Regions from separate parts of the Streptomyces sp. NPDC001108 genome, predicted to be linked through region 1. Evidence: riboswitches for the same ligand, from Rfam matches in the RefSeq annotation. Region 1 holds a riboswitch; each other region holds the start of a gene.

Region 1 (7,469 bases):
AGTTGGTCGACGGTCATCTCCTCGTCGAGGTGGCGCTCCATCCAGACGAGCGTCTCGCCCACGGTGTCGCAGGAGGTGCGGGGCAGCGGCCGCTCGATGTACTGGGCCTGCCCGCCGTCCCGGTGCGGCGGCACCACCATGCGGCGGGCGATGGCGTTGGCGGCGTCCGGCCCGTAGGACTGCCGGATCAGATGCAGGCAGGCGTCGATCCCGGCGGCGGTTCCGGCCGAGGTGATGATCTGGCCCTCGTCCACGTACAGCACGTCGGGCTCGACGACGGCCCGCGGGTAGCGGCGGGCCAGCTCCTCGGTGTGCCGCCAGTGGGTGGTGCAGCGGCGCCCGTCCAGCAGCCCGGCCGCGCCGAGCACGTACGCGCCGGAGCAGACGCTCAGCACCCGGGCGCCCCGGTCCACCGCCCGGCGCAGCGCGTCCAGGGCATCCTCGGGGTACTCCCGGTCCACGTAGTGGCCGCCGGCCGGGATGGCGATCAGGTCGGCCTCCTCCAGACGGTCGAGGCCGTGCGGTGTGCTGAGGGTGAAACCGGCGTGGGTGCGCAGCACCGGTCCCTCGGCCGAGACCACCGCGAAGTCGTGGAACGGCAGCCCCTCGTCACTGCGGTCGAGCCCGAAGACCTCGCACAGCACCCCCAGCTCGAAGGGGTGGACCTCGTCCAGCAGCAGTGCGGCGACATTGTTCAGCATGGCACCAGTGTGGCAGTAATTCGATGCTCCATGACAGTCCTGCCACTGCCGCGATCCTTCGGCGGGGGCGAGAGTGGAGCCATGACCGCAATCGAGAACGTACTCGGCATCTCCGCACTCATCGTTCTTTTCCTGGCACCCACCCTGGCCGGGCTCGCCCGGGAGCGCCGCATCGACCGCGAGCTGCGCGCCGCGGAGGCCCCGGCCCCCGCCCCCGCCCCGAGACGCCCGTACGTCAGAAGCTGGGCCCGCGTCTGATGCCGTGTCCGGGGCCACCGCCCCGAGTCCCCCGTACAGCAGAAGGCCGGTCCCGCCGCGTACCCGGCGGGACCGGCCTCTTCCGCCTAGAAGTCGTCGTCGAAGGAGACGGACCCCTCCACCGCGACCTGGTAGGCGGACGGGCGGCGCTCGAAGAAGTTCGTCAGCTCCTGCACGCCCTGCAGCTCCATGAACGAGAACGGGTTCTCCGAGCCGTAGACCGCCGGGAAGCCCAGCCGGGTCAGGCGCTGGTCGGCGACGCACTCCAGGTACTGCCGCATCGAGTCGGTGTTCATGCCCGGCAGCCCGTCGCCGCACAGGTCGCGGCCGAACTGGAGCTCCGCCGCCACGGCCTCCTTCAGCATGTCGGTGACCTGCTGCTGGAGCTCGTCGTCGAAGAGGTCGGGCTCCTCCTTGCGGACGGTGTCCACCACCTCGAACGCGAAGTTCATGTGCATCGTCTCGTCCCGGAACACCCAGTTGGTGCCGGTGGCCAGACCGTGCAGCAGACCCCGCGAGCGGAACCAGTAGACGTATGCGAACGCGCCGTAGAAGAACAGCCCCTCGATGCACGCCGCGAAGCAGATCAGGTTGAGCAGGAAGCGGCGGCGGTCGGCCTTCGTCTCCAGCCGCTCGATCTTCTCGACCGAGTCCATCCACTTGAAGCAGAACTGGGCCTTCTCGCGGATCGAGGGGATCTCCTCGACCGCGTCGAACGCCGCCGCCCGGTCCTGCGGATCGGGCAGATAGGTGTCCAGCAGCGTCAGATAGAACTGGACGTGCACGGCCTCCTCGAAGAGCTGCCGCGACAGGTACAGCCGCGCCTCGGGGGAGTTGATGTGCTTGTACAGCGTCAGCACGAGGTTGTTGGAGACGATCGAGTCACCGGTCGCGAAGAACGCGACGAGCCGCCCGATCATGTGCTGCTCGCCCGGCGACAGCTTGGCCAGGTCGGCGACGTCGGAGTGGAGGTCGACCTCCTCCACCGTCCAGGTGTTCTTGATCGCGTCCCGGTAGCGCTCGTAGAAGTCCGGGTAGCGCATCGGACGCAGGGTCAGCTCGAAACCCGGGTCCAGCAGGTTCTTCTCGGAGTGGGTGGAGCTCATTACTGGCATGCCTCGCAGGACTCGGGGTTTTCGAGGGAGCAGGCGATCGCGTCCGCGTCGGGTGCCGACGCCTGCTGTACGGGAAGGGGGGCGGCGGCGGCCTGGCCGGAGGCCGCGCGGGCGATCCGGGTCGCCGGGCGCGAGCGCAGGTAGTACGTCGTCTTCAGCCCCTGCTTCCAGGCGTACGCGTACATCGAGGAGAGCTTGCCGATCGTCGGCGTCTCCAGGAACAGGTTCAGCGACTGGCTCTGGTCCAGGAACGGGGTACGGGCCGCCGCCATGTCGATCAGGCCGCGCTGCGGGATCTCCCACGCGGTGCGGTACAGCGCCCGCACGTCCTCGGGGATCCAGGCGAAGCCCTGCACCGAGCCGCTCGCCTCGCGCAGCGCCTCACGGGTCCGCGCGTCCCACACGCCGAGCTGCTTCAGCTCCTCCACCAGGTACGCGTTGACCTGGAGGAACTCACCGCTGAGCGTCTCGCGCTTGAAGAGGTTGGAGACCTGCGGCTCGATGCACTCGTACACCCCGGCGATCGAGGCGATCGTCGCGGTCGGCGCGATGGCCAGCAGGAGCGAGTTGCGCATGCCGGACTTCGCGACCCGGGCGCGCAGCGCCTCCCAGCGCTCCGGCCAGTTCAGCCCGGTGTCGTAGTGGTCGGGGTGCAGCACCCCGCGCGCCGCGCGCGTCCGCTCCCAGGCGGGCAGCGGGCCCGAGCGCTCGGCGAGCTCGCAGGACGCCTCGTAGGCGGCGAGCATGATCCGCTCGGAGATCCGGGTGGAGAGCGCGCGGGCCTCCGGCGAGTCGAACGGCAGCCGCAGCTGGAAGAAGACGTCCTGGAGCCCCATGGCGCCCAGGCCCACCGGGCGCCACTGGGCGTTGGAGCGGCCCGCCTGCTCGGTCGGGTAGAAGTTGATGTCGACGACCCGGTCCAGGAAGGTCACGGCGGTGCGGACGGTGGCGTCCAGCCGCTCCCAGTCGATGGAGCCGCCGGCGACGAACGCGCCGAGGTTGACCGAGCCCAGGTTGCAGACGGCGGTCTCACCGTCGTCGGTGACCTCCAGGATCTCGGTGCACAGGTTCGACGAGTGGACGACGCTGCCCGGCTCGGCGGTCTGGTTCGCGGTCCGGTTGGAGGCGTCCTTGAAGGTCATCCAGCCCTGGCCGGTCTGGGCGAGGGTGCGCATCATCCGGCCGTACAGCTCGCGGGCCGGGAGCGTCCGGCGGGCCAGCCCCTTCGCCTCGGCGGCCCGGTACGCGGCGTCGAACGCGTCGCCCCACAGGTCGACCAGGTCGGGCACGTCGACCGGGGAGAACAGCGACCACTCGCCGTCCGCCTCGACCCGGCGCATGAACTCGTCCGGCACCCAGTGCGCCAGGTTCAGGTTGTGCGTGCGCCGCTGGTCCTCGCCCGTGTTGTCGCGCAGCTCCAGGAACTCCTCGATGTCCGCGTGCCAGGTCTCCAGGTAGACGGCGGCGGCGCCCTTGCGGCGGCCCCCCTGGTTGACGGCGGCGACCGAGGCGTCCAGCGTCTTGAGGAACGGCACGATGCCGTTGGAGTGCCCGTTGGTGCCGCGGATCAGCGAACCGCGCGAGCGGATACGGGAGTACGAGAGGCCGATGCCGCCCGCGTGCTTCGAGAGCCGGGCCACCTGGTGGTAGCGGTCGTAGATCGAGTCCAGCTCGTCCAGCGGCGAGTCCAGCAGGTAGCAGGAGGACATCTGCGGGTGCCGGGTACCGGAGTTGAACAGGGTGGGGGAGGAGGGCAGGTAGTCGAGCCGGCTCATCAGGCCGTACAGCGCCGCCACCTCGTCCAGGGCGCGCTGCGACTCGTCCTCGGCGAGCCCGGACGCCACCCGGAGCATGAAGTGCTGCGGGGTCTCGACGACCTGGCGGGTGTGCGGGTGGCGCAGCAGGTAGCGGCTGTGCAGGGTGCGCAGCCCGAAGTAGCCGAAGCGGTCGTCCGCGCCGTCGGCGAGGGACTGGTCCACCAGCGCGTCCAGCGCCGGTGCGTGCCGGGCGACGAAGGCGGCGGTGCGGTCCGCGATCAGGCCCTCGCGGTGCCCCACGGCGACCGACGCGGAGAAGGAGACCGCGCCCTGGCCCGCCGCCTCGTCCGCGATGGCGAGGGTCAGCAGGCGGGCGGCCAGCCGGGAGTACGCGGGGTCCTCGGAGATCAGGCCCGCGGCCGCCTCGGTGGCCAGCGCACGCAGCTCCGCCTCGTCCGCCCGCGCGCTGCGGCCGCGCAGGGCGGCGGCGGCGACCCGGCCGGGGTCGGTGTCGGGCAGATCGGCGGTGAGGGCGGTCAGGGTCCGCAGCAGCGCCGCTCCGGGACCGTCCTGTGCGGCTGCCTCGGACTCGACGGACGCGGCGACTGAAGCCGGATCGGCTGGCGCGATGGTCACGTGTTGCTCTCCCACGCTCGGCTCGGGGCCGGCGGGGGAACGGGGCAGCCCGCGAAGGACGCACCCGGGCCGGGGCAGCACTCCGCGCGGCGTCCACCGGCCCAACCGCGAGGCCCGGACGTCTGGGCATCCGGTTCGGTCGAGCCGGATGCGCTGTCGGCAGGTCCTCGGACTGGCTCGGGTGCGCAAAAGCGCACGGGATACACCGTTGCGGGACAGTTCCGGATTCGCACCGGATTCCCCTGCGACGACAGCGAGGATGAGCATACATGTGGGGGCCGCCCGATGAGGCAGCCCCCACATGTTGTGTCGTACGACGCAGGATCAGGCCGCTCCCGCAACGGCGGGCGGCCCGCCCCCGCCCCTCGGGAAGGGGCGGGAACGGGCCGTGGAGGCCCGGTGACGGGCCCTGCCGGAGGGTGTTCCCGGGGCGCCGGGAAGCGGGCCGTCAGTGGCCGCCCGGAGCCCCCGCGGTGGCCGGCGGGAGCTCCGCCCGCACGCCCGGGTCGCCCGCGTCGGCCGTGTAGTCGGCCGGCGAGGTCTCGTCCGTACCGGCGGGCGCCTTCACGGCGTTCAGGACGAAGGTCAGCACCACCGTCACGACCACGTTCAGCACGAACGCGGTGAGGCCGATGTAGCCGATCTCGCCGATGCCGGGGATCTCCGCCGACGAACCGCCGAAGTGCTTCTGGGTCGGCGAGGCGACCCCGTACGCGGCGACCGTCCCGTACACCATGCCGACCGCCCAGCCCGCGAGCAGCGCCCAGCGGTGGAACCAGCGGGTGAACAGCCCGCCGACCAGGGCCGGCATCGTCTGGAGGATCCAGATCCCGCCGAGGAGCTGGAAGTTGATCGCGACGGTCTTGTCCATGGTGAGGACGAAGGCCAGCGCACCGACCTTGACCAGCAGCGACACCAGCTTGGATACCTTGGTCTCCTGCTCCGGGGTGGCGTCGGGCCTCAGGAAGTCCTTGTAGATGTTGCGGGTGAAGAGGTTCGCCGCGGCGATCGACATGATGGCGGCGGGCACCAGCGCGCCGATGCCGATCGCGGCGAAGGCCACCCCCGCGAACCAGTCCGGGAACATGTTCTCGAACAGCTGCGGGATGGCGAGCTGCCCGTTGTCCACCTTGATCCCGGCGGCGATCGCCATGAAGCCGAGCAGCGCCAGCAGGCCCAGCATCAGCGAGTACAGCGGCAGGATCGTGGTGTTGCGCCGGATCACGTTGCGGCTGCGGCTGGAGAGCGTCGCCGTGATGGAGTGCGGATACATGAACAGCGCCAGCGCCGAGCCCAGCGCCAGGGTCGCGTACCCCCACTGGCCCGCCTCGCCCGGGGCGAGTGCGCCGCGCGGCTTGCCGGTGGTCGGACTGGTCTCGGAGAACGCCTCGCCCGCCTTGGCGAAGATGTCGTGGAAGCCGCCCAGCTTGATCGGGATGTAGATGATCGCCACGGCGATGACCAGGTAGATCAGCCCGTCCTTGACGAACGCGATCAGCGCGGGCGCGCGCAGCCCGGACGAGTAGGTGTACGCGGCGAGCACCGCGAACGCGAGCAGCAGCGGCAGGTCCTTGATGAACCAGTGCGTGTTCTCGCCGCCGCCGACGCCCATCACGTCCAGCACCGCCTGGATGCCCACGAGTTGGAGCGCGATGTACGGCATGGTGGCGAGGATGCCGGTGACGGCGACCGCCAGCGACAGCCCCTTCGAGCCGAACCGCCCGCGGACGAAGTCAGAGGTGGTGACGTAGCCGTGCTTGTGCGAGACCGACCACAGCCGGGGCAGGAAGGTGAAGATCAGCGGGTACACCAGGATCGTGTACGGAACGGCGAAGAAGCCCGCCGCGCCCGCCGCGTAGATCGCCGCCGGTACGGCGACGAAGGTGTACGCCGTGTACAGGTCGCCGCCGAGCAGGAACCAGGTCACCCAGGTGCCGAACGAGCGTCCGCCCAGACCCCATTCGTCGAGGCTGGCCTCGTTCTCGGCCCTGCGCCAGCGGGCGGCCAGGAAGCCCATGACCGTGACCGCCACGAAGAAGAAGATGAAGACGCCGAGCGCGACGCCGTTCACGCCGTCCTTCATGCGCGCTCACCCCCCTTGCGGGCGCGCTGGTCGCGCTGCCACAGCTTGTACGCGACCATCGTGAGCGCGGTGGAGATCAGCACCCAGAGCATCTGGTACCAGTAGAAGAACGGGATGCCGATGAAGGTGGGGTCCACCTTCGCGTACGAACCCACCCAGAGCATCGCCACGAACGGCGCGACCAGACAGAGCGCGACGACCACTCTGACCGGTGTGATGGTGGGCGGTTTTTCCTCTGGTTCCACGGACATGCGGCGACTCCGTCCCCTCGCTGATCACCCTGTAATGCGCAGGAAATCTAGGGGAGGTTCCGGTCACCGTCACCCCCTGTCCGCATTGCGGTCCGACAACGGTCCGACCGGTTGGTACGTATGTGTGAGATCGCGTCATACGTACGGGAGTTGGTCCGTACCAGGGCAGCCGAAAGGCCCCTGCGGAGTGGTGCGCTCCACAGGGGCCCGAGGGTGGTGGCACGGGAAGGGATGGCCGGAAATGGCCTCCCGTCCGCCGGAATCAGTCGATGGGCCGCTTGAGTCGCGCCACGAACTTGTACCGGTCGCCGCGGTAGACCGAGCGCACCCACTCCACCGGCTCGCCCTGCCCGTCCAGCGAGTGCCGGGAGAGCATCAGCATCGGCAGACCCACGTCGGTGCCGAGCAGCCCGGCCTCGCGCGGGGTGGCCAGCGAGGTCTCGATGGTCTCCTCGGCCTCGGCCAGCCGTACGTCGTAGACCTCGGCCAGCGCGGTGTAGAGAGAGGTGTACTTCACCAGGGAGCGGCGGAGCGCCGGGAAGCGCTTGGCCGAAAGGTGTGTGGTCTCGATCGCCATCGGCTCGCCGCTGGCCAGCCGGAGCCGCTCGATCCGCAGCACCCGCCCGCCGGTGGTGATGTCGAGCAGCCCGGCGAGGGTGTCGTCGGCC
Region 2 (7,469 bases), on a different contig from region 1:
AGTTCGCTGGTCGGGACCAGGTCGCCGAAGAGGCGGTTGCCGTCCGGATCGACGCCCACGGCGTCCTCGGGGCGCAGCCGGTCGTAGGGCACTCCGCTGGGGGTGACGAGGATGGTGGAGCCGACCCGGGCCGACACGTTTCCCGACGTCCCGACGACGAGCCCCTCGGCCGCCGTCCGCCGCGCGGTGGCGACGACCCCGTCCCACGCCCGTCCGATCGCGTCACATTGCTGATCGCTCATGCGCCGAAGCTGATCGCTCATGGACCGATCCTGTCAGCCCTGGGGAGCGATGGGTACAGGGCCGGGCGGACCACCGCGTTCCGCCTTCCGGGGAACACACCTCGAACAGAAACGGAACGCCGTGACTCCGGTTGGAGTCACCACAGTGCCCTCCCCAGTTCATCTTCCGTTTACCCAGGTTGCCTACGGTCCACATGCCAATGACGTCGAACGATTGCCTGGGTAAATGGAACACATCACGCTGCTCCTCGCGATTGTGATCGTGACAGCTCTAGTGTTCGATTTCACGAACGGTTTCCACGACACCGCGAACGCGATGGCGACCACCATCTCGACCGGTGCACTCAGACCGAAGACCGCGGTGGCCATGTCCGCCGTTCTCAATCTCGTCGGCGCGTTCCTGTCGGTGGAGGTCGCCAAGACGATCTCCGGCGGGATCGTCAACGAGGACGGGTTGCGCACAGAAGTGATCTTCGCGGCACTCGTCGGCGCCATCCTCTGGAATCTGCTGACCTGGCTGGTCGGGCTGCCCTCCAGCTCGTCGCACGCCCTGTTCGGCGGTCTGATCGGCGCGGCCGTGATGTCGGCGGGCTGGTCGTCCGTCAACGGCGGCACCGTCGTCACCAAGGTGCTGCTCCCCGCGGTCGCCGCCCCGATCGTCGCCGGTGTCGCCGCGCTGCTGGCCACCCGGCTGACGTACCGGATCGGCGGGAAGATCCGCGACGAGGCCCAGGAGAAGGCCACCGCCAAGGGCTACCGGGCCGGCCAGATCGCCTCGGCCGGGCTGGTCTCCCTCGCCCACGGCACCAATGACGCGCAGAAGACCATGGGCATCATCACGCTGGCCCTGGTCACCGGCGGGGTCCTGCACCCCGGGGCCAACCCGCCGGTCTGGGTGATCGTCTCCGCCGGTCTCGCCATCGCGCTCGGCACCTACCTGGGCGGCTGGCGCATCATCCGCACCATGGGCAGCGGCCTCACCGACCTCAAGCCGCCGCAGGGCTTCGCCGCCCAGACCAGCGCGGCCACGGTCATCCTGGCCTCCTCGCACCTCGGCTTCTCGCTCTCCACCACGCAGTCGTGCTCCGGCGCCGTGATGGGCGCGGGCCTCGGCCGCCAGGGCGGTGTGGTCCGCTGGTCCACCGCCACCCGGATGTTCGTCGCCTGGGGCCTGACCCTGCCGGCCGCCGGTCTGGTCGGCGCGGGCGCGGAGCTGCTCACCAAGCAGGGCACCTGGGGCGTCGTCGTGGTCGCGGCCCTGCTGGTCCTGGGCTCCGGCTCGATCTGGCTGCTCTCCCGCCGCAAGCCGGTCGGCCACGACGACGTCGCCCCGGGGTCCGGGGCCCCGGCGCCGGTCCCCGCCGAGCCCGCCGGTGTCGTCACCACGGCCATCGCCGCCGTCAGCCCGCCGCCCACCACCGCGGCCCAGGCCGCCACCACCCCCGCCGCCGCCCCGGCCGCGGCCGTCGTGACCGCCCTCCCGGTCACGCCCAAGGCCCCTCAGGACCCGGCGCAGCCCGCCGCCGTCTGACCGGTCCCGCACCGACCGTCTAAGGAATCAGCATGAAAATCGACTGGGCGGCCCTCGGCTCCGTCTTCGGTGTCTCCCTCGTGGTCACCGTCGCGCTGGTGGGTCTCTTCACCCTGGGCATCGTCGGCCTCTCCAAGCAGCCCGAACCGGCTGCGCAGGGCGGCTCCGGCGGCTCGCCGCTGCTGGCCCGCGCCGGCGCGTACGCCTGCTTCGCGCTCTGCGCGGCGGCCGTCGGGTACGGCATCTTCCTGATCGTCGCCTGACCCGCCCCGCGCACGCCCGCATCGGGCCGGACACCCCCGGGTGCCCGGCCCGATGTGCGTCTCGGCACACTGCCCCGCCGCAGGTCAACGGCAGGTTGACGGGCCTTCGCGGGGCATGGTGGACTGCCGGAGCCAATTACGGCGACAGCAGAGGAAGCCGGTGCGAATCCGGCGCGGTCCCGCCACTGTCACCGGGGAGCGGTCCCCCACACCGGACGTCACGGCGCGCGCGAGCGGGCTGGAAGGCCGGGGGCCCCGCGGATCCGGGAGCCAGGAGACTCTCGTCGCCGGTCACGTCGAACCAGGGCGCGGACCCTGAGTGAGGACATATCGCCATGCCCGGCCGCCATGCGCCCGCCGTCCCAGGCCCCGATGCCTTCCGTACGAGAGTCCGCCGCGGCGCGACGGCCGGCTGAGCCGTGCGAGCCGACCGCATCTTCGCGTACGGCGCCACCGCCGGTCTCCTCGGCGACCTGCTGCTCGGTGACCCCCGCAGGGGCCACCCGGTCGCCGCCTTCGGGCGGGCCGCGGCGGGCGTCGAGCGCCGCCTGTGGCACGACCACCGCGGCTGGGGCGCGCTGCACACCCTGATCTGCGCCGGAGCCGCCGTGGGCGGTGGTGCGGTGGCCGCCCGCGCGGTGCGCCGCAGCCCCGCCGCCTCCGTGGCGCTGACCGCCGCCGCCACCTGGTCCGTCGTCGGCGGCACCTCCCTGGGCCGGGAGGCGCGGGCCATCGGCGGCGCGCTGGAGGCCGGTGACATCGCCCTGGCCCGGGAGCGGCTGCCGCATCTGTGCGGGCGCGACCCGCAGTCCCTGGACGGCCCGCAGATCGCCCGTGCCGTGGTGGAGTCCGTGGCGGAGAACACCTCGGACGCCGTGGTCGGCGCCCTGGTGTGGGGCGCGGTGGCCGGGGTTCCCGGGCTGGCCGGGTTCCGGGCCGTCAACACCCTCGACGCCATGGTCGGCCACAGGTCGCCACGGCTGCGCCGGTACGGCTGGGCCTCGGCCCGCCTCGACGACCTCGCGGGCTGGCCCGGCGCCCGGCTCACCGCCCTGCTCGCGGTGGCGGCCGGGGGCCGCCCCCGGGACGCGCTGCACGCCTGGCGGGCCGATGCCGCCAGACATCCCAGCCCGAACGCGGGTCCGGTGGAGGCCGCGTTCGCCGGGGCGCTCGGCGTACGGCTGGGCGGGACCCTCGCGTACGGCGGCCGGGTCGAACACCGCCCGGTGCTCAACGGGGAGCGCGGCAGGGCCGTGGAGGGCGCGGACATCGAACGCGCGGTGCGGCTGTCGCGGCGGGTCGGCGCGCTGGCCCTCGGCGTGTGCGTGGCGGGGCGGCTCGGTGCCGGCCTCGCCGCACGACGGATCGCCGCGCGGCGGACCGGTACCGGACGGAGGAGCGCATGAGCGGCGGACTGCTGGTCGCCGGAACCACCTCGGACGCGGGCAAGAGCGTCGTCACCGCGGGCATCTGCCGCTGGCTGGTGCGCCGGGGCGTGAAGGTGGCGCCCTTCAAGGCGCAGAACATGTCGTTGAACTCGTTCGTCACCCGCGAGGGCGCCGAGATCGGGCGCGCCCAGGCCATGCAGGCGCAGGCCGCCCGCGTCGAGCCGGCCGCGCTGATGAACCCGGTCCTGCTGAAGCCCGGCGGCGACCGCTCCAGCCAGGTCGTCCTGATGGGGAGGCCGGTCGGCGAGATGAGCGCGCGCGGCTACCACGGCGGCCGGCAGGAGGCCCTGTTCGGCACGGTCACCGACTGCCTGGAGCAGCTGCGGGCCACGTACGACGCGGTGATCTGCGAGGGGGCGGGCAGCCCGGCCGAGATCAACCTGCGGCGCACCGACATCGTGAACATGGGCATCGCGCGGGCGGCGGACTTCCCGGTGGTGGTGGTCGGCGACATCGACCGGGGCGGCGTCTTCGCGTCGTTCTTCGGTACGACCGCGCTGCTGGCCCCCGAGGACCAGGCGCTGGTCGCGGGCTATCTGGTGAACAAGTTCCGCGGTGACGTGTCGTTGCTGGAGCCCGGTCTGGACATGCTGCGCGGGCTGACCGGGCGGCCGACGTACGGGGTGCTGCCCTTCGCCCACGGGCTCGGCATCGACGAGGAGGACGGGCTGCGGGTCTCGCTGCGCGGGGCGGTGCGCGAGTCGGCCGTCGCACCGCCGCACGGCGAGGACGTGCTGCGGGTCGCGGTGTGCGCGGTGCCGCTGATGTCGAACTTCACGGATGTGGACGCGCTGGCCGCCGAACCCGGGGTCGTCGTCCGGTTCGTGGACCGGGCCGAGGAGCTGTCCGACGCCGACCTGGTCGTGGTGCCGGGCACCCGGGGCACGGTCAAGGCGCTGGCCTGGCTCCGGGAGCGCGGACTCGCCGACGCGCTGGCGCGGCGCGCGGCCGCGGGCCGGCCGGTCCTCGGCATCTGCGGCGGCTTCCAGCTGCTGGGCGAGCACATCGAGGACGAGGTGGAGTCCCGGGCCGGCCGCGTCGAGGGCCTCGGTCTGCTGCCCGTGCGCGTCCGCTTCGACCGGGAGAAGACCCTGGCCCGGCCGGTCGGCGAGGCGCTCGGCGCCCCCGTGGAGGGGTACGAGATCCACCACGGGGTGGCGGACGTCCTCGGCGGCGAGCCGTTCCTGGACGGCTGCCGGGTGGGGGCGGTGTGGGGCACCCACTGGCACGGCTCGCTGGAGAGCGACGCGTTCCGCCGCCGCTTCCTGGCCGAGGTGGCGCGGGCCGCCGGCCGGCGTTTCGTCCCCGCCCCCGACACCTCCTTCGGCGCGCTGCGCGAGGAGCAGCTGGACCGGCTCGGCGACCTGATCGAGGAGCACGCCGACACCGACGCGCTGCTCCGGCTCATCGAGTCGGGCGCGCCGCCGGGGCTCCCGTTCGTCCCGCCCGGGGCGCCCGGCGGCGCCCTGCCTCATCCCCGTACATCCGCGAAAGACGCAGGAGGGACCGCCCAGTGAGTACGCATTTCCCGTTCACCGCCGTCGTCGGGCAGCAGGACCTGCAGCTCGCCCTGTTGCTCAACTCCGTCTCGCCGGCCATCGGCGGGGTGCTGGTGCGGGGCGAGAAGGGCACCGCGAAGAGCACCGCCGTACGCGCGCTGTCGGCGCTGCTGCCGCCGGTGGCCGTCATGCCGAGGTGCCGGTTCTCCTGCGATCCGGCGGCGGCCGACCCGGCGTGTCCGGACGGCCCGCACGAGCCGGGGGCCGGTGTGTCGCGGGACGCCCGGATGGTGGAGCTGCCGGTCGGCGCGTCGGAGGACCGGCTCGTGGGGGCGCTCGACATCGAGCGGGCGCTCGCCGAGGGCGTGAAAGCGTTCGAGCCGGGGCTGCTGGCCGACGCGCACCGGGGCATCCTCTACGTCGACGAGGTCAACCTGCTCCACGACCACCTGGTGGACCTGCTGCTGGACGCGGCCGCCATGGGCGCGTCGTACGTGGAGCGGGAGGGCGTCTCGGTCCGGCACGCGGCGCGTTTCCTGCTGGTCGGGACGATGAACCCGGAGGAGGGCGAGCTGCGGCCGCAGCTGCTGGACCGGTTCGGGCTGACCGTCGAGGTCGCCGCGTCCCGGGAGACCGACCAGCGGGTCGAGGTGGTGCGGCGGCGGCTGGCGTACGACGACGACCCGGCGGGGTTCGCGGCCGGCTGGGCCGGGGAGGAGGAGGCGCTGCGGGCGAGGATCGCCGCCGCGCGGGCGCTGCTGCCCGCGGTGGTCCTCGGCGACGCGCCGCTGCGGCAGATCGCCGCGACCTGCGCCGCCTTCGAGGTCGACGGGATGCGCGCGGACATCGTGATGGCGCGGACGGCCACGGCGCTGGCCGCCTGGGCGGGGCGTACGGAGGTGCTCGCCGAGGACGTGCGGCAGGCGGCGCTGCTCGCCCTCCCGCACCGGCGGCGGCGCAACCCCTTCGACGCGCCGGGGCTCGACGAGGAGAAGCTGGACGACACGCTGGAGCGGAACGGCGGGGACGACGATCCGGACCCGGACGGCCCGGACGGCGGCGGCCGGCCGCCGCGGGACGACGGCCCGGGCACGCCGCAGGACCCCGGGCAGGGCGCCGACGACACGCCCGGCCCCTCCGTACCGGAGCAGGGCCAGGGCCAGGAGCGGGGCCAGGAGCAGGGCCGGCCGTCCGGGGGCGGCGAGCAGCGCCCGGTGGGCGCCACCGAGCCGTTCCGTACGAAGACGCTGAGCGTCCCCGGCCTGGGCGAGGGCGCGGCGGGGCGGCGCTCCCGGGCCCGTACCGAGCACGGGCGCACCACCGGCGCGCGACGCCCGGAGGGCGCCCTGACCAAGTTGCACCTGGCCGCGACGGTCCGGGCCGCCGCCCCGCACCAGCGGGCGCGCGGCCGGTCGGGGCGCGGGCTGGTGGTCCGGCGGGACGATCTGCGGCAGGCGACGCGGGAGGGGCGCGAGGGGAACCTGGTGCTCTTCGTGGTGGACGCCTCCGGGTCGATGGCGGCCCGGCAGCGGATGGCGGCCGTGAAGGGCGCGGTGCTGTCGCTGCTGCTCGACGCGTACCAGCGGCGGGACAAGGTCGGGCTGGTCACCTTCCGGGGCCGGGACGCCGAGGTGGTGCTGCCGCCGACGTCGTCGGTGGACGCGGCGGCGGCCCGGCTGGAGCTGCTGCCGACCGGTGGGCGCACCCCGGTCGCGGCCGGGCTGCTGAAGGCCCATGAGGTGCTGCGGGTGGAGCGGCTGCGCGATCCCTCGCGCCGTCCGCTGCTGGTCGTGGTGACCGACGGGCGGGCGACCGGCGGCCCCGGGCCGGTGGCGCTGGCGTCCCGGGCGGCGCGGCTGCACGCCGCGGAGGGCGTCGCCTCGGTCGTCGTGGACTGCGAGTCGGGGCCGGTGCGGCTCGGGCTCGCGGCCGAGCTGGCCCGGGATCTCGGCGGCACCGCCGTGACCCTGGACGAGCTGCGGGCCGATGCGATCACCGGACTCGTCAAGGGCGTCCGGGAAGCGGGCAAGAGGGACATCACCAGGAGGGCCGCGTAATGCCGCAGGGACAGCCGACCACCGTGCCGGACGACGGGCTCACCACCCGTCAGCGCCGCAACCGGCCGCTGCTGATGGTGCACACCGGCATCGGCAAGGGGAAGTCGACGGCGGCCTTCGGGATGGCGCTGCGCGCCTGGAACCAGGGCTGGCCCGTCGGGGTCTTCCAGTTCGTCAAGTCGGCGAAGTGGAAGGTCGGCGAGGAGAACGCGCTGAAGGTCCTCGGCGCGAGCGGCGAGGGCGGCTCCGTCGCCTGGCACAAGATGGGCGAGGGCTGGTCGTGGGTCCAGCGCGACGGCCAGCAGGACAACGAGGAGGCGGCGCGCGAGGGCTGGGAGCAGATCAAGCGCGACCTGGCCGCCGAGACGTACCGGCTGTACGTCCTCGACGAGTTCGCCTACCCGCTGCACTGGGGGTGGGTCGACACCG
Region 3 (7,469 bases), on a different contig from region 1:
GTGCTCGGTGTCGGCGGTCCAGACGCTGCCGCTCAGGCCGTACTCGGAGTCGTTGGCGATCCTGACCGCCTCGTCCTCGTCGCCGTACGGCAGCAGGCAGATGACCGGGCCGAAGATCTCCTCGCGTGCGATGCGCATGGAGTTGTCGACATCGCCGAAGAGGGTCGGCTCGACGTACCAGCCGCGCTCCTGGGAGGCCGGGCGGCCGCCGCCTGTGAGGATCTTGGCGCCCTCGTCCTGCCCGGTCCGGATGTAGTCGAGGGAGCGCTGCTGCTGGCGGCGGGCGACCAGCGGGCCCAGTTCGGTGGCGGGGTCGAGCGGGTCGCCGACCTTCAGCGCGCCCGCCGCCGCCGCGAACGCCTCGGCCGTCTCGTCGTAGCGGGAGCGCGGTACGAGGATGCGGGTCTGGGCCACGCACGCCTGGCCGTTGATCATCCAGGCGAACGGGACGATGCCCGCGACGGCCGCGTCCAGGTCGGCGTCGGGCAGGATCACGGCGGCGGACTTGCCACCCAGCTCCAGGGTGACCCTGGTGAGGTTGCGGGAGGCGACCTCCATCACCCGGCGCCCGGCGGCCACCGACCCGGTGAACGACACCTTGTCCACGCCCGGGTGCCCGACCAGGTACTCGCTGACCTCCCGGTCGGCGGGCAGGATCGACAGCACCCCTTCCGGCAGCCCCGCCTCGGCGACGATCTCCGCCAGCAGATAGGCGTCCAGCGGGGTCTCCGGGGAGACCTTGAGCACGGCGGAGCAGCCGGCCAGCAGCGCGGGCGCGAGCTTGGCGGCGGCGGTGAACTGCGGGACGTTCCACGGCACCACGGCCGCGACCACCCCGACCGGCTCCCGGCGCACCAGCAGCGGCCCGAGCGCCCCGGCCCGCCGCTCCTCGTAGCGGAAGTCCCGGGCGACGGTGAGCGCCGAGTCCCACACCATCATCGCGGCGAGCGCCTGCACCATGACGCTCGACGTGTACGGGGTGCCGTTCTGCGCGCTGATGACCCGGGCGAACTCCTCGTACCGGGCGGCGAACGCGTCCTTGATCCGGCTCACCACCGCGATCCGCTCGTCCAGGCTCGTCCGGGACCACGGCCCCTCGTCGAAGGCCCGGCGCGCGGCGGCGACGGCCCGGTCCACGTCCGCCTCGGAGGCGTGCGGCACCCGGCCGATGACCTGCTCGGTGTGGGGCGAGACGACCTCGATCACGTCCCGGCCCAGCGGATCGACCAACTCACCGCCGATGAACAGCTTCCCGTGTTCGACTAGCTCGGTCATGGCCTGCCGCCTCCCGCGCACCGATACGTGAACTGATTACTCGTCAGAACTGATACCAGTTCCAGTTCCAGGAGTCCACGGGCGCACGCCCGGACAGCGGTTGGTCGACCAGGGCTACTACTGGAACAAGTTCTCGTTACAGTAGGGGCATTGGGCCCGACAGGCGGTGGGGCGGGCGGTTCGCCGCGGCCCGCCGGGAGAGATGGGGGACCGCGTGACGCAGGTGACCGACCACGGCGGGGGCGTGCACAGCATCAAGGTGCCGATCCCCGACAACCCGCTGGGCCATACGCTCGTGCACGTCCTGGAGACCGGCCGGGGTCCGGTGCTGATCGACACCGGCTGGGACGACCCGGAGGCGTGGGACACCCTCGTCGCCGGGCTGGAGGCGGTCGGGACGGCGGTGTCCGACATCCATGGCGTGGTCATCACCCATCACCACCCGGACCACCACGGGCTCTCCGGGCGGGTGCGGGAGGCGTCCGGGGCGTGGATCGCCATGCACGCGGCGGACACCGCGATCGTGCGCCGCACCCGCGCCTCCCGGCCCGGGACGTGGATGACGTATCTCGTGACGAAGCTGAGCGCGGTCGGCGCGCCCGAGGAGCATCTCGCGCCGTTGCGGGAGGCGGCGGCCGCCGGGGAGCGGATGCGTACGCTGCCGGGGCTGCGGGCCGCCGTGCCGGACCGGGAGATCGTGCCGGGCGAGCTGCTGGACCTGGCGGGGCGCCGGTTGCGGGCGATCTGGACACCGGGGCACACGCCGGGCCATGTCTGTCTGCATCTGGAGGAGGAGCACCCGGGGAACCTGCCGGGCCGGGGGCGGCTCTTCTCCGGGGACCATCTGCTGCCGGGGATCAGCCCGCACATCGGGCTGTACGAGGACCCGGACGACGCCACGGTCACCGACCCGCTCGGCGACTACCTCGACTCGCTGGAGCGGATCGGCAGGCTCGGGGCGGCCGAGGTGCTCCCCGCCCACCAGTACGCCTTCACCGACGCGGCGGGGCGGGTGCGGGAGCTGCTGGACCACCACGAGGACCGGCTGTCCGGGCTGCTCGGGCTGCTGGCCGAGCCGCTGACGCCGTGGCAGCTGGCCGAGCGGATGGAGTGGAACCGGCCCTGGGAGCGGATCCCGCACGGCTCGCGGAACATCGCGGTCTCGGAGGCCGAGGCGCATCTGCGGCGGCTGGTGAAGCTCGGACGGGCGGAGGCGGTGGCGGGGAGCGAGCCGGTGGCGTACATCGCGGTGTGAGCGATGTGGGCGACGTGGGCGGTACGACCGGCGTGGGCGGACCTCCGGGACGCTCCCCGAACGGCCGAGGCTACTGCCCCACGCGGCCGTCGATGCACTCGCGCAGCAGGTCCGCCTGGCCGCAGTGGCGGGCGTACTCCTCGATGCGGTGCACCAGAAGCTCCCGTACCGAGATCCGGTCCCTGCCGAGCCGCTCGCCAAGGTCCGGGTGGGCGGCAAGGGCGGCGTCGGTCGCGGCCTGCTCGCGCTCCAGGTCCGCGTAGGCGGCGTCGATCACGGCCTGGTCGGCCACGGCCCCGTCGAAGTCCGCGTCGCGCTTCCCGTACAGCTTCGGGAGGGGTTCGCCGTCGCTGATCCAGTTGCGCCAGTCCCGTTCGTCCTCGGCAAGGTGGCGCAGGAGGCCGAGCAAGGAGAGCGTCGAGGGCGGGACGGAGCGGCGGGCCAGCTGCTCCGGGTCCAGGCCCTCGCACTTCATCCTCATGGTCAGCCGGTAGTCGTCCAGGAACTGGGTGAGCGTCGCGAGCTCACCCTCCGGGCTCGCGCCCTCCTCGCTCCGGGGATCGTCGTCCGGGTCCACCCACATGTCGGGATGGACGGTTGCCTGGGTCCAGCGCGCGGGTTGATCGTTCATGGGCGCCATCGTCCTGCGCCGGCGCCTGCGCATGCCACTCGTTTACGGTCCTCGAACACGGCATCGAAGCGGCTTGGGGGCGCCCGGTAGAGTGGGCGGGTCGTCATCATGCCCGTTCAGGGGGAAGCCGGTGCGAATCCGGCACTGACCACGCAGCCGTGAGCCGTCCTCGCCGACGGTGAGTCGGAATGCCCTGTCCCGGTCGTGACCGGCTCGGACCACCGGATCCCCCGGTGGTCGGCACCGTCGAGGTATACGGGGCCGGAGCCTGGTGCCTGAGCGTGCCTGCCCGGATTCACCCCGCAGGAGAGGCACCCGCCCGTCATGACCGTACGCCGCAGCGCAGCGACGCTCGCCGCCACCGCCGCCGTGCTCTGCGCGGCCGCCGCGCCGGCCGCGGTCGCCGCGCCGTCCCCGACGCCCTCGCCGTCCGCCGCCCTGCCCGCCGGGCTGTACGGCACGAAGGACCCCACGTACGACGGGGTGTGGCGGCAGTCGCTGTCCTTCCTGGCGCAGAAGCTCGAAGGGGTCACCCCGGCCGCGAAGTCGGTGGAGTGGCTGATCGGCCAGCAGTGCGCCGACGGCTCGTACGCCGCCTACCGGCCCGACGCCTCCGTGCCGTGCGACGACAAGACGGTGCGGGACACCAACGCCACCGCCGCCGCCACCCAGGCGCTGGTCGAGGTCGGCGGCCACGGGGACATCGTGGACAACGGGGTGCGCTGGCTGAAGTCGGTACAGAACAAGGACGGCGGCTGGGGCTACACGGCGGGCGCGCCCAGCGACGCCAACTCCACCTCGCTGGTGATCGGCGCCCTCGCCCGGCAGGGGCAGCGGCTGTCCGAGATCACCACCCCGGACGGCAGGACGCCCTACGACCCGCTCCTCGCGCTGGCGATCCCGTGCGGCGGCAAGGACGCGGCCGGCGACGAGGCCGGCGGCGCCTTCGCGTACCAGCCGGACAAGAAGGGCAAGCTCGTCGCGAACGCGGACGCCACCGCGGCCGCCGTGCTCGGCTCCATGGGCAAGGCCCTGGCGGTCGGGAACAACGCCCCGGGCAAGGCGCCCGTCTGCCGCCCCGGTGACGTGCGCACGCCCGAGCAGGCAGCGCAGAACGGCGCCCACTACCTCGTCGGCGCCCTCGCGAAGACCGGCCACCTGGACCAGCCGCCGATGCCCGGTTCCGACGACAGTGCCCCGCTGCCCGACGTCGGCAACACCGCGGACGCGGTCGTCGCGCTCTCCGCCTCCGGCCACCGGGACAAGGCCGCCGGGGCGGTCGCCTGGCTGAAGAAGAACTCCGCGGACTGGGCCGCGCAGGGCGGCCCGGCCGCCTACGCCCAGCTCATCCTGGCCGCCCACGCGACCGGCGACGACGCCCGCGACTTCGGCGGCGTCGACCTGGTCGCCCGGCTGAACGCGGCCGGTCCCGCCCCCGCCTCCATCGTCACCCCCGACCCGTCCGCCGACACCGGTTACGTCTCCACGGAGAAGGACCAGGTGCACAGCGGCGACGACGTGATCGGCGGCGTGTGGTGGTACATCGGCATCGGACTGGTCGTCGCGGCGGGCGCGTTCTTCCTGATCAGCGGCCGGCGGAAGAACCAGCAGTCGTGAGGCGCGCGGGAAGCGCCGCGGTGCTGCTGGTCCTCGGCGCGCTGCTGGCCGTGGTCGGCGCGGCCCCGGCCCAGGCGGCCGGTTACCGGTACTGGTCGTTCTGGGAGGGGTCCGGCTCCGGCTGGGCGTACGCCACCCAGGGCCCGTCGCTGGTCCGGCCCGACGACGGTGAGGTGCAGGGCTTCCGGTTCGCGGTGAGCGAGGACTCCCAGAACGCGGCGAAGCCGCGCCGCGCCCCCGTCTTCGCGGAGATCTGCGGGGACACCCCGGCCACCTCCGGCACCAAGCGCGTCGCGGTGGTCATCGACCCGGGCACGGCCGCCGACGCCCCGGGCGGTGCGAACCCGCCCGCACCGCGCGCCGCCTGCGCGCGGGTCGCCCCCGACGCCAGCGCCGCCGAGGCCCTCGCCAAGGTCGCCCGGCCGCTGCGCTACGACAGCAACGGGATGCTCTGCGGCATCGCGGGCTACCCGGCCACCGGCTGCGGCGAGCAGGTCTCCGGCGACGGACACCCCGCCCCGGCCACCTCCGGTGACGCCGCCTCCGGTGACACCACCGCCGCCCCGGCCTCCCCCCGGGCGCAGGCCGACGGCCCGGACGGCTCCGGCGGCCCGTCCGCCGGGGTGTACGTCGGTGTCGGCGCCGTGCTCCTCCTCGGCGTCGCCGGAGTCGTCCAGGCCCGCCGCCGCCGCGGATGACCGCCGCCCCCACCGGCGGCGGCACGCTCCTGACCCGTCGCGGCCCGCTGCGCGCCCCCGAGGCGACCCGGAGCAACGCGCTGCCCGCCGGGGCGTGGTGGCTGTGGGCGCTGGGCCTGGCCACCGCCGCGTCCCGGACCACCAACCCCCTGCTGCTCGGGCTGCTGGTGGGGGTGGCCGGTTACGTCGTGGCGGTGCGCCGCACGGACGCGCCGTGGGCCCGTTCGTACGGGACGTTCGTGCGGATCGGGCTGTTCGTCATCGGGGTGCGGCTGGTGTTCTCGGCCTTCCTCGGGTCGCCGATCCCCGGTACGCATGTGCTGTTCACCCTCCCCGAAGTGCCGCTGCCCGACTGGGCGCAGGGCATCCGGCTGGGCGGCCGGGTCAGCGTGGAACAGCTGGTGTTCGCCCTGTACGACGGGGCGAAGCTGGCCGCGCTGCTGATCTGCGTCGGGGCGGCGAACTCGCTGGCCAACCCGGCCCGGCTGCTGAAGTCGCTGCCGGGCGCGCTGTACGAGGCGGGGGTGGCGGTGGTCGTCGCGATGACCTTCGCGCCGAACATGGTCGCCGATGTGCTGCGACTGCGGACCGCCCGGCGGCTGCGGGGCCGTCCGACCGGGGGGATCAAGGCGGTCCTCCAGATCGGGCTGCCGGTGCTGGAGGGTGCGCTGGAGCGGTCGGTGGCGCTGGCGGCGTCGATGGACGCGCGCGGGTACGGGCGCACCGCCCAGGTGCCGCGCGCCGTCCGGCACACCACGAACGTGCTGACCCTCGGCGGGCTGCTGGGCGTCTGCGCCGGTACATACGGGCTGCTGGCCGCGCAGGGCGCGGTGTACGGGCTGCCGTTGGTGGTCGTCGGGCTGGTCGCGGCGATGGCCGGGCTGCGGCTCGGCGGGGCCCGTTCGGTCCGTACCCGCTACCGGCCCGACCGGTGGGGGGCGCGGGCCTGGCTGGTGGCGGGTTCGGGGGTCGTGGTGGCGGTGTCGATGATCTGGGCGGGCGCCGTCGACGGGGAGGCGCTGCACCCGGGTGTGGTGCCGCTGGTCGCGCCGGTGCTGCCGTTGTGGCCCGCCGCGGCGGTGCTGATCGGGCTGGCGCCCGCGGTGGTGGCCCCGGCCCCGCCGGTGGTGGCCGGTCCGCGTTCCAAGGAGGTGCGATGATCCGGTTCGAGCAGGTCTCGGTACGTTACGAAGAGGCGGAGCATCCCACGCTGTCGGGGGTCGATCTGACCGTCCCGGAGGGTGAGCTGGTGCTGCTGGTCGGCCCGTCCGGTGTCGGCAAGTCGACCTTGCTGGGTACGGTGAGCGGGCTGGTGCCGCACTTCACCGGCGGCACGCTGGGCGGCCGGGTCACGGTCGACGGGCGCGACACCCGCACCCACCGGCCGCGCGAGCTGGCCGATCTGGTGGGCACGGTGGGCCAGGACCCGCTCTCCCACTTCGTCACCGACACGGTCGAGGACGAGCTGGCGTACGGCATGGAGTCGCTGGGCCTGGCCCCCGACGTGATGCGGCGGCGGGTCGAGGAGACCCTGGACCTGCTGGGTCTGGCCGAGCTGCGCGACCGGCCGATCGCCACGCTCTCCGGCGGTCAGCAGCAGCGGGTCGCGATCGGTTCGGTGCTCACCCCGCACCCCAAGGTGCTGGTCCTCGACGAGCCGACGTCCGCGCTGGACCCGGCGGCGGCCGAGGAGGTGCTGTCGGTGCTGCAACGGCTGGTGCACGACCTGGGGACGACGGTCCTGATGGCGGAGCACCGGCTGGAACGGGTGGTGCAGTACGCGGACCAGGTCGTGCTGCTGCCCTCGCGGGGCACCGCTCCGGTGATGGGCGCGCCCGCGGACGTGATGGCGCTCTCGCCGGTGCATCCGCCGGTGGTGGCGCTGGGCCGGCTGGCGGGGTGGGAGCCGTTGCCGCTCTCGGTGCGCGACGCGCGGCGCCGGGCGGGCGGGCTGCGGGAGCGGCTCGCCGACGTGGCGCCGCCCGCTCCGGGG

The links. A riboswitch is a leader RNA that binds a small molecule or an ion and turns the genes downstream of it on or off. The one in region 1 is predicted to bind cobalamin.
Region 2: linked by a shared signal. The riboswitch ahead of ACWC97_RS25625 (cobalamin biosynthesis protein) and the one ahead of ACWC97_RS05980 (ribonucleoside-diphosphate reductase subunit alpha) in region 1 are both predicted to bind cobalamin.
Region 3: linked by a shared signal. The riboswitch ahead of ACWC97_RS11740 (prenyltransferase/squalene oxidase repeat-containing protein) and the one ahead of ACWC97_RS05980 (ribonucleoside-diphosphate reductase subunit alpha) in region 1 are both predicted to bind cobalamin.

What each region holds. Positions count from the first base shown of each region.
Region 1 is NZ_JBSFKL010000002.1:255,180-262,648, reverse strand. It holds gene ACWC97_RS05995 (helix-turn-helix domain-containing protein) at 1-701, opposite strand, end outside; gene ACWC97_RS05990 (hypothetical protein) at 783-959, shown strand; gene ACWC97_RS05985 (ribonucleotide-diphosphate reductase subunit beta) at 1,046-2,065, opposite strand; gene ACWC97_RS05980 (ribonucleoside-diphosphate reductase subunit alpha) at 2,065-4,467, opposite strand; cobalamin riboswitch at 4,609-4,734, opposite strand; gene mctP (monocarboxylate uptake permease MctP) at 4,916-6,550, opposite strand; gene ACWC97_RS05970 (DUF3311 domain-containing protein) at 6,547-6,801, opposite strand; gene ACWC97_RS05965 (GntR family transcriptional regulator) at 7,064-7,469, opposite strand, start outside.
Region 2 is NZ_JBSFKL010000013.1:4,949-12,417, forward strand. It holds gene ACWC97_RS25610 (class II aldolase/adducin family protein) at 1-242, opposite strand, end outside; gene ACWC97_RS25615 (anion permease) at 469-1,773, shown strand; gene ACWC97_RS25620 (hypothetical protein) at 1,806-2,036, shown strand; cobalamin riboswitch at 2,188-2,316, shown strand; gene ACWC97_RS25625 (cobalamin biosynthesis protein) at 2,456-3,442, shown strand; gene ACWC97_RS25630 (cobyric acid synthase) at 3,439-5,001, shown strand; gene ACWC97_RS25635 (putative cobaltochelatase) at 4,998-7,040, shown strand; gene cobO (cob(I)yrinic acid a,c-diamide adenosyltransferase) at 7,040-7,469, shown strand, end outside.
Region 3 is NZ_JBSFKL010000004.1:55,058-62,526, forward strand. It holds gene ACWC97_RS11725 (aldehyde dehydrogenase) at 1-1,275, opposite strand, end outside; gene ACWC97_RS11730 (MBL fold metallo-hydrolase) at 1,478-2,530, shown strand; gene ACWC97_RS11735 (mycothiol transferase) at 2,601-3,170, opposite strand; cobalamin riboswitch at 3,232-3,375, shown strand; gene ACWC97_RS11740 (prenyltransferase/squalene oxidase repeat-containing protein) at 3,486-4,778, shown strand; gene ACWC97_RS11745 (SCO2322 family protein) at 4,775-5,476, shown strand; gene ACWC97_RS11750 (energy-coupling factor transporter transmembrane protein EcfT) at 5,473-6,636, shown strand; gene ACWC97_RS11755 (ABC transporter ATP-binding protein) at 6,633-7,469, shown strand, end outside.